One region of the Bacillus sp. SH7-1 genome, then DNA from elsewhere that is predicted to be linked to it. Evidence: riboswitches for the same ligand, from Rfam matches in the RefSeq annotation. Region 1 holds a riboswitch; the other holds the start of a gene.
The links. A riboswitch is a leader RNA that binds a small molecule or an ion and turns the genes downstream of it on or off. The one in region 1 is predicted to bind preQ1.
Positions count from the first base shown of each region.

Region 2: it holds a riboswitch for preQ1, as region 1 does, so the genes downstream of both, DN390_RS16755 (QueT transporter family protein) here and queC (7-cyano-7-deazaguanine synthase QueC) in region 1, are expected to answer to the same signal.

Region 1 covers NZ_QNUD01000010.1:560-4,485, forward strand. The annotation lists gene queE (7-carboxy-7-deazaguanine synthase QueE) at 1-695, opposite strand, end outside; gene queD (6-carboxytetrahydropterin synthase QueD) at 688-1,179, opposite strand; gene queC (7-cyano-7-deazaguanine synthase QueC) at 1,179-1,841, opposite strand; PreQ1 riboswitch class I at 1,935-1,978, opposite strand; gene kinB (sporulation sensor histidine kinase KinB) at 2,186-3,403, shown strand; gene DN390_RS31105 (DUF6254 family protein) at 3,407-3,523, opposite strand; gene DN390_RS11805 (DinB family protein) at 3,624-3,926, opposite strand, start outside.
Region 2 covers NZ_QNUD01000018.1:7,121-11,046, forward strand. The annotation lists gene DN390_RS16740 (DUF2564 family protein) at 37-285, shown strand; gene DN390_RS16745 (zinc-finger domain-containing protein) at 320-496, opposite strand; gene DN390_RS16750 (ribonuclease H family protein) at 509-1,168, opposite strand; gene DN390_RS16755 (QueT transporter family protein) at 1,320-1,805, opposite strand; PreQ1 riboswitch class I at 1,812-1,856, opposite strand; gene DN390_RS16760 (aldose 1-epimerase family protein) at 1,989-2,861, shown strand; gene DN390_RS16765 (reverse transcriptase-like protein) at 2,931-3,317, shown strand; gene DN390_RS16770 (DMT family transporter) at 3,331-3,926, shown strand, end outside.

The DNA of each region.
Region 1 (3,926 bases):
CATACTAAGGCATGAAGCTGCGGCAATACTTTTGCATTATTCATCTCTTTACAATTTACAGCTTTATCAATCAGCCACTCATACTTATCTAATAATTTCTTAATCAGCATCGTATCATCCACAGTTTTTGTATCATCATTCCCTACTTGTAAGAAAAATGGTACATCTGGATAACGTTCGTGCATCTTAACTGCATACTCGAAATCATAATCGTCAAATACTACTACCTTTAAACTAATATCTTTTCCTGCTAGTTTCTGAATAATAGCATCTAACTTCTGAAAATCAGTATTCATTGTCGAACTTGGTGGCTTTGGAGAAATCGTTATCTCATCAATTTGAAGTAACCACTCTTGCCATTTACTCCCTTGTGTTTCGATTGCTGTTCGCATTCCATTCTCTTTTAATATAGAAAGAAGAAACTCAATATTTTTCAGCAATGCTGGATTTCCACCTGAAATCGTAACATGAGAAAAATTTTCGCCACCAATTTCTACAAGCTCATTCCAAACGTCTTCTGCTGTCATCTGTCTAATTTGATCTTTAGCCGATCCATCCCACGTAAAAGCAGAATCACACCAAGCGCAGCTATAATCACAGCCAGCTGTACGGATAAACATTGTCTTTTGCCCTACAACCATTCCTTCACCTTGAATAGTCGGACCAAATATTTCTAAGACAGGGATTTTACTCATCGAGCATCCACTCCCGTCTTACTTCCGCATAACTAGTTGGCGTCTCGAAAAGACGAACAAATTCAACACGAGCTCCTTTATATTCGTTCGCACGATTATCTTTTAGTAATGCTTCTGCCATCTTTTCGTAAATCCAAACGACCATATTTTCAGCAGTCGTATTCATAGCTGGTAACGTTTCGTTTAAATAACGATGGTCTAAATAAATTTCTATTTCATTCTTCCAAATTTCTTTTATATCTCCAAAGTCAATCGCAAGACCTATCTCATTTACATATCCACTAATCCCAAATACAACTTTATATGTGTGACCATGTAAGTTTTTACATTTCCCTTCATAACAATGTAAATGGTGTGCTGCATCAAATGTAAATTCCTTGCTGACCATTACTCTTTTATTATGATATTTGAGCTGTTTACGCTGAATATCCTCGTCCATTTTTTGTAAATTTTCTACAATGCGAAATCCAAAGAAATTATCCATTAGTTACTCGCTCCTTCGCGTTCTTGTAAGTACGTATCTAATCCTGCTTTACGAAGTTGACATGCTGGACATTCACCGCAACCATCACCAATGATTCCGTTATAACATGTTAATGTTTTTTCTCGAACAAACTCGAATGCTCCAAGTTCATCTGATAATTTCCATGTTTCTGCTTTATCAATCCACATAAGTGGTGTATGAATCACAAACGGATAATCCATGGATAAATTTAAAGTAACGTTTAACGATTTCACAAACACGTCACGGCAATCTGGATAACCACTAAAATCAGTTTCACATACACCCGTTACAATATGACGTGCTCCAACTTGTTTTGCTAACACAGCAGCAAATGATAAGAATAGTAAATTCCTTCCATCTACAAACGTCGATGGTAATTCACCTTCTTCATGTGTAATCTCCATATCCGTTCTCGTTAACGCATTTGGAGCAAGTTGATTTAATAGACTCATATCTAGTACCGTATGTTTAATTCCTAGCTCTTTTGCAATTTCCGCTGCACAATCAATTTCTAGCTTATGACGTTGATTGTAATTAAACGTTACAGCCTCTACTTCTGCAAACTGCTCTATTGCCCAAAATAAACATGTCGTGCTATCTTGTCCTCCACTAAAAACAACAACTGCCTTTTCTTTTTTCATTTCACTCATTCTCCTTCTCTACTACGAATAAGAAGAAAGAACGTTCTTGAACTGTCACAATAAAAAAACAAAACAATACCTAAAGATATTGTTGTTTCCATAGTTTTTTATAGAGGGAGTTCGCGAACCTCTCCCGTGCATTGCACGGAATTCCTTCTTTCATTGACAAGGCTTATTGTAACATATTGTATACTACCAGAAAAAATTTCTGATTTTTCCGCTATTTCTCATTTCATTTCTTTCATTTTATAGTATGATTAATTTAATGTGAGAAGAGAGGAGGCATCCCACTGAAATCCTTTATTATTTATCTCTTTTTAAATATATTATTCATCCTTGTTACAATGCTCGTATACCATTTATTTTGGAATCAAAAAGGGAAACGTTCTCCTAAATTAAATTCAGCAATATTTATTGTATTATGTTGCCTCGTTACTATACTATGTATCACTTTCGCAGCAAAAACAAATTATGGATTTCAATTTGATATGCGTCATATCGTATTAATTGTCGGTACATTAACCGGAGGTCCTATTGCTGGTGGCTCTATATTAGTTGTATTAAATATATACCGCTTCTTATTAGGAGGAATAGGTGTTTTCCCATCGATTATCGGTTCTATCCTTCTATTTATTGTCCTATTATTTACATACAAATTTTTCAATCGAACTTCTAATCGTATAAAAATAACACTTGCTATTATCTACAGTCTCACATACGGATTTAGTTGGATACCTTTCTTCCTTTCAAAGGTTACAAACAAGGCTGATTATATACCACATATTATTGTGTATGAGTTATGTACGATACTTGGTACGATCCTTACTTTATATTTACTACACATATTACAAACTCAAGTGCGTCTCCAAAACGAACTTATGAATGCTGAAAAATTTCATTTAATTGGTGAAATGGCAGCGTCTATCTCTCATGAAATTCGCAATCCATTAACTTCAACGAAAGGATTTTTGCAACTTTTACAATCAGATACATGCACTGAGCAGGAGCGAAAATTATATATCGACATAGCCATCAACGGAATCGAACAAGCAAACCACGTCCTTACAGATTATTTAACCTTTGCGAAACCAAGTATTGAAAAAGAACAAAGATTACAGTTAGAGGAAGAACTACTACATGCATTATCGTTAATTACACCACTTGCTAATTTAACAAATGTGCGTACACATTATATAAAGCAAAGCACTTCTTTTTTTATCGCGGGAGAAAAACAAAAACTAAATCAATGCTTGTTAAATATTTTAAAAAACTGCATTGAGGCCATGCCAAAAGGCGGTGATCTTTATTTCACATTAGTTCCTGATCATAAGCATATTCAGTTATATATAAAAGATACAGGAATCGGTATGGATACAGAACAAGTGAAACGTCTCGGCTCTCCTTTCTATTCAACGAAAGAAAAAGGAACTGGACTTGGAATGATGGTCGTATTCAGTGTTGTTCAAGCTATGAATGGAAAGATTGATATTATAAGTGAAAAAGGAATCGGTACAACCTTCTTATTAACTTTTCCACTCATACAAAAAAACGTGATGAAATAATCATCACGTTTTTTCTGTTCCTTCAACTAATTCAGCAAAAGCTTTCACTTTTCCATGTGGTTTTTGATTTTCTTTACGTGCTTTCCAAGCGCGCTCTTCTTCTTTCTTTTTCTTGGACATACTTTTCAACTCCTTCTTTTCTTTCTCCATGTAGTATTCCAAAATAAGAAAGAAAACTATGCACGTATCAAAAAAGAAGTGGTCTCCCACTTCTTCCTAATTATCGTTGTAAAATTGCGTGTTTCGCCTCTTTTAACTGCGTAAGATGTCTTTGTTCATGCAAATCAAGAAATTGAATCCACTGATACAAATTCAGATCATTAAAAATAGGATGCTTTAATCCATTTTCAAATAAATCTTTTTCATCTATAACACTATGAAGCGCGTGTAATAGTTCTTGTCGTGAATGTTCTAGCAATTGAATTCCTTGCTGTTTTTTCATTAACGTTTCTGTTGGTTGCATTTGCTGAGGAGCTTCTCGTTTATGTGTGCGATCAAGCGTAAGTTGGAGGTCTTTAAATGG
Region 2 (3,926 bases), on a different contig from region 1:
ATGTGAAATGCGCAATATACAAAGGAGGCAGTAAAAATGGGATCAGAAGTAAATGATTTTGAAGAAGTGAAATTCCGTGTAGAAACGGCACAAAAGATGGTGGGTTCAGCAACAATTTCAATGGATCCAGACACTTTAGAGCATGCCACAACTGCTGTAGAAGCAGCTCGCTCTCAGCTTGAAATTATGAAATCTGTTGCAGTAGATTTAGATGAGCCGTTTCTAATGAATGAGGAAAAAAAATTAAGCAAATGCGAGCAGCAATTAAACGAAGCAAAGCACTAAAAAAACATCCAGAGAATGTTCTCTGGATGTTTTTTCATGACAACTGTTCCCCATACTTTTTCAATGTTTCTCCAACTGTACATTGCTTAATACAAAATGAATGAGCATAATATTTACTATTTGTCTTTCGATTATGTTCTCGCAAAAAACACCCTTCACAATACGTTTCTAATAAGTCATTTACCTCTGTAATGAGTTGCTTTTTATCCACGGTTGCACCTCTCTATTCGGTTATTTCTTTATGACTATCAATGACTGTTCCTTCTAATGCTTGCGTTGCTAATTGATGTGCTTCTTTATTTTGTTTTCTAGATATTGGCTCGCATACAAGTTTTAATTTCATTTGCTTCGATTTTTGTTCAATTTGGTCTAAATAATGATTTAAATGCTCATCATAGCAAGGCCATTCTCCGGCCAATTGTTGCAATACCACTTGAGAATCCCCGCGAAGTGTAACTGCTTCATACTTAATCCCTAATTCCTCGAGTATATTCATACCGTATAATAATGACGCATATTCGGCTTCATTATTATCATATATACCTTCTATATATGCGTTGCGGCGAATTCGGTAGTTTTTATTTCCTTTTTTATAGTACACACATATACCTACTCCAGCTTCTTTCGTCTGCACATCATAACCACCATCAAAATAAACGAGTATTTCTTGGGGCTCATCCTCCACTTGCTTACTCAGTTTTTTCATCTCTTTTAATGACCATTCTGCATCCATTTCATCGTAAAATAATAATTCTTTTACTCTTCCTGTTTTCTCGAAATCCTCTGCAAATTGCAGTACATCTTCTATGTTCATATAATCTGTCGTTAATTCCGTCTGCAAACCGCGCTTTGTTTTATACAACCAATGAATTTTATATTTCATACTAGATTCCCCTTATGTAAGACTTCTTATATGTATCCAGCTAATGAAAGCCTCACTTTATTTTATTATATTTTATCAAGAGTCTCTGAATTATATTCAGTATTATCACATGCAAAAAGAGCTATCCCTTTAGGAATAGCTCTTTCATCTATTACATAAATCTTTCAAATTGTACTCGCTTATTAATCCAGTACATTACAGGCATACCAATGGCCATTACAACAAATTCACCAGCTGCACATGTTAACCAAGTCAACATAAATGGTAAATCAAATGCAAGATGAAGTTCAATTGCAATCATAAACATTGTAATTGTAAAGATAACTGTATTAAAAATCATACGAGCCCAAACACCTTTAATGAATCGCATAGAAATAATGGTTGCAACTAGTGCAAGAATAGATTGCCCTACTCCAAATACTAAATCGTAAGCGATCATAGGTGAGAAAAAGAGATTCGTTAAAAATACACCTAATACAATTCCGTAAATTGCTTTCTTATTAAATACAACGAGATGATTAAACATCTCTGAAATACGAAACTGTACACTCGTAAAGCCAAATGGCTGAATAAGCATAGAAACAGCAATATATAATGCCGCTAAAATACCATTACCGACTAATGTTCTAATATTCATGACAAAATCTCCTTAGTTTTTTTACGTGGGATGGTTTCGAACCACGTTATTCGTTTTTTAAGCAACAAGATTATATTTTACGCGGTAGCCCCCCTTTCGTCAATAGATTCCTATCATGAACTACCTTTTTTCTTTTAGACAACGTATAATGAAATATATGAAAGATTTAGGAGGTTTTACTTCATGACTGCAACAATTCAAAACGAAAAAGTGATCGTTACCATCTCTGACAAGGGTGCAGAATTACAAAGCGTGCGCTTAAAAGAAGACAATACAGAATACTTATGGCAAGGTGATTCTACTTATTGGGGACGCCGTGCACCCATTTTATTTCCAATCGTCGGCCGATTAGTAGATAATACATACTACGTAGATGGTAAACCTTATTCTTTAACACAACACGGCTTCGCTCGTGATCTTACATTCTCTGTAAAAGAACAAAGTGAAACGAAAATCACTTATATCGTTACTAGTAATGAAGAAACATTAAAAAAATACCCATACGAATTCGAATTACTCGTGTCTTATGAACTAGATGGACAAATCGTTCATGTAACATATGAAGTGAATAATCCTACTTCAAAAGAGATGTTCTTCTCAATCGGAGCACATCCTGGTTTCAACTTCCCGTTATTAGAAGGTGAATCATTTACAGATTATCATCTATCATTTAATGGTTCTGAACGCTTAGAAACAAGTGTATTAGAAGGCCCTTACCTTTCAAGTAAAAAGCAATTAATCGCTGAAAATACGAATGAGTTACCACTTACATACGATTTATTTAAAAATGATGCGCTTATTTTTGAAAATATGAATACTGATGAAATCTCTATTCGTTCTCATAAGCATAATAAATTTGTAAAAGTAGAATTTGACGGATTCCCATTTGTCGGCGTATGGACACCAGGCGAGAACGCACCTTTCCTATGTATCGAACCTTGGTACGGTATTGCTGATGAAGCAAATCCAGCAAAAGATTTCAAGGAAAAAAAAGGAATTCAATCTTTACAAGCGAATGAAACATTTACATGTCGTTATAGCATTACAATTGGCTAATTACTCTATCCCCTACTTCAAAGAAATATATAAGTAGGGGATCATCTTATAATTTGGAGGTTTCTCATTTTGATTGAAGTATATATTGATGGTGCATCAAAAGGAAATCCTGGTCCTTCTGGTGCAGGAGTATTTATTAAAGGGGTTCAACCAGCTGTACAATTATCATTCCCCCTTGGGACAATGTCCAATCATGAAGCAGAATACCACGCTTTACTTGCGGCATTAAAATATTGCACGGAGCATAATTATAACATTGTCTCTTTTCGTACAGATTCGCAACTTGTCGAGCGAGCTATTGAAAAAGAATACGCAAAAAATAAAATGTTTGCACCTCTATTAGAGGAAGCACTGCAGTACATAAAAAATTTCGATCTCTTTTTTATTAAGTGGATTCCAAGTAGTCAAAATAAAGTCGCTGATGAATTAGCTAGAAAAGCTATCTTACAAAATTAACGGGGGTATGAGTGTGAAAAAAGATTGGATTGCTCCTCTTGCTTTATTATTTGTCTCTTTTATTTGGGGAGCTACGTTTGTTGTCGTTCAAAATGCTATGTCTTTCGTTGGTCCATTTACGTTTAATGGGATTCGCTTTTTATTCGCTGGAATTATTTTATTATTCGTTCAAATGATTTTCTCAAAAAAAGCTTCAAAACAAGATATAAAACAGAGCAGTCTCGCGGGACTAATCGTTGGATTCTTTTTATGCGTTGGCTATGTATTACAAACATTCGGCTTACTTTATACAACTTCTTCAAAAGCTGGTTTCTTAACAGGGCTTAGTATCGTTATGGTACCAATTTTATCTTTTATCTTTTTAAAACAAAAAGCTACCATTTTTATCGTAATGGGTATTGCTGTAGCAACAGCAGGTTTATACTTATTAACCGCTGGTGATTCTTTTCAATTAAACATTGGAGATATACTGGTTCTCGGTTGCGCAGTTGCTTTCGCTGCCCATATTCTTGTTAACGGCTTCTTTTCTAAGAAAATATCACCTTTATTGTTAAGCATGTCGCAAGTATTAGCTGTCGGTATGTTTTCTTCTATTTGCGCTTTTTTGTT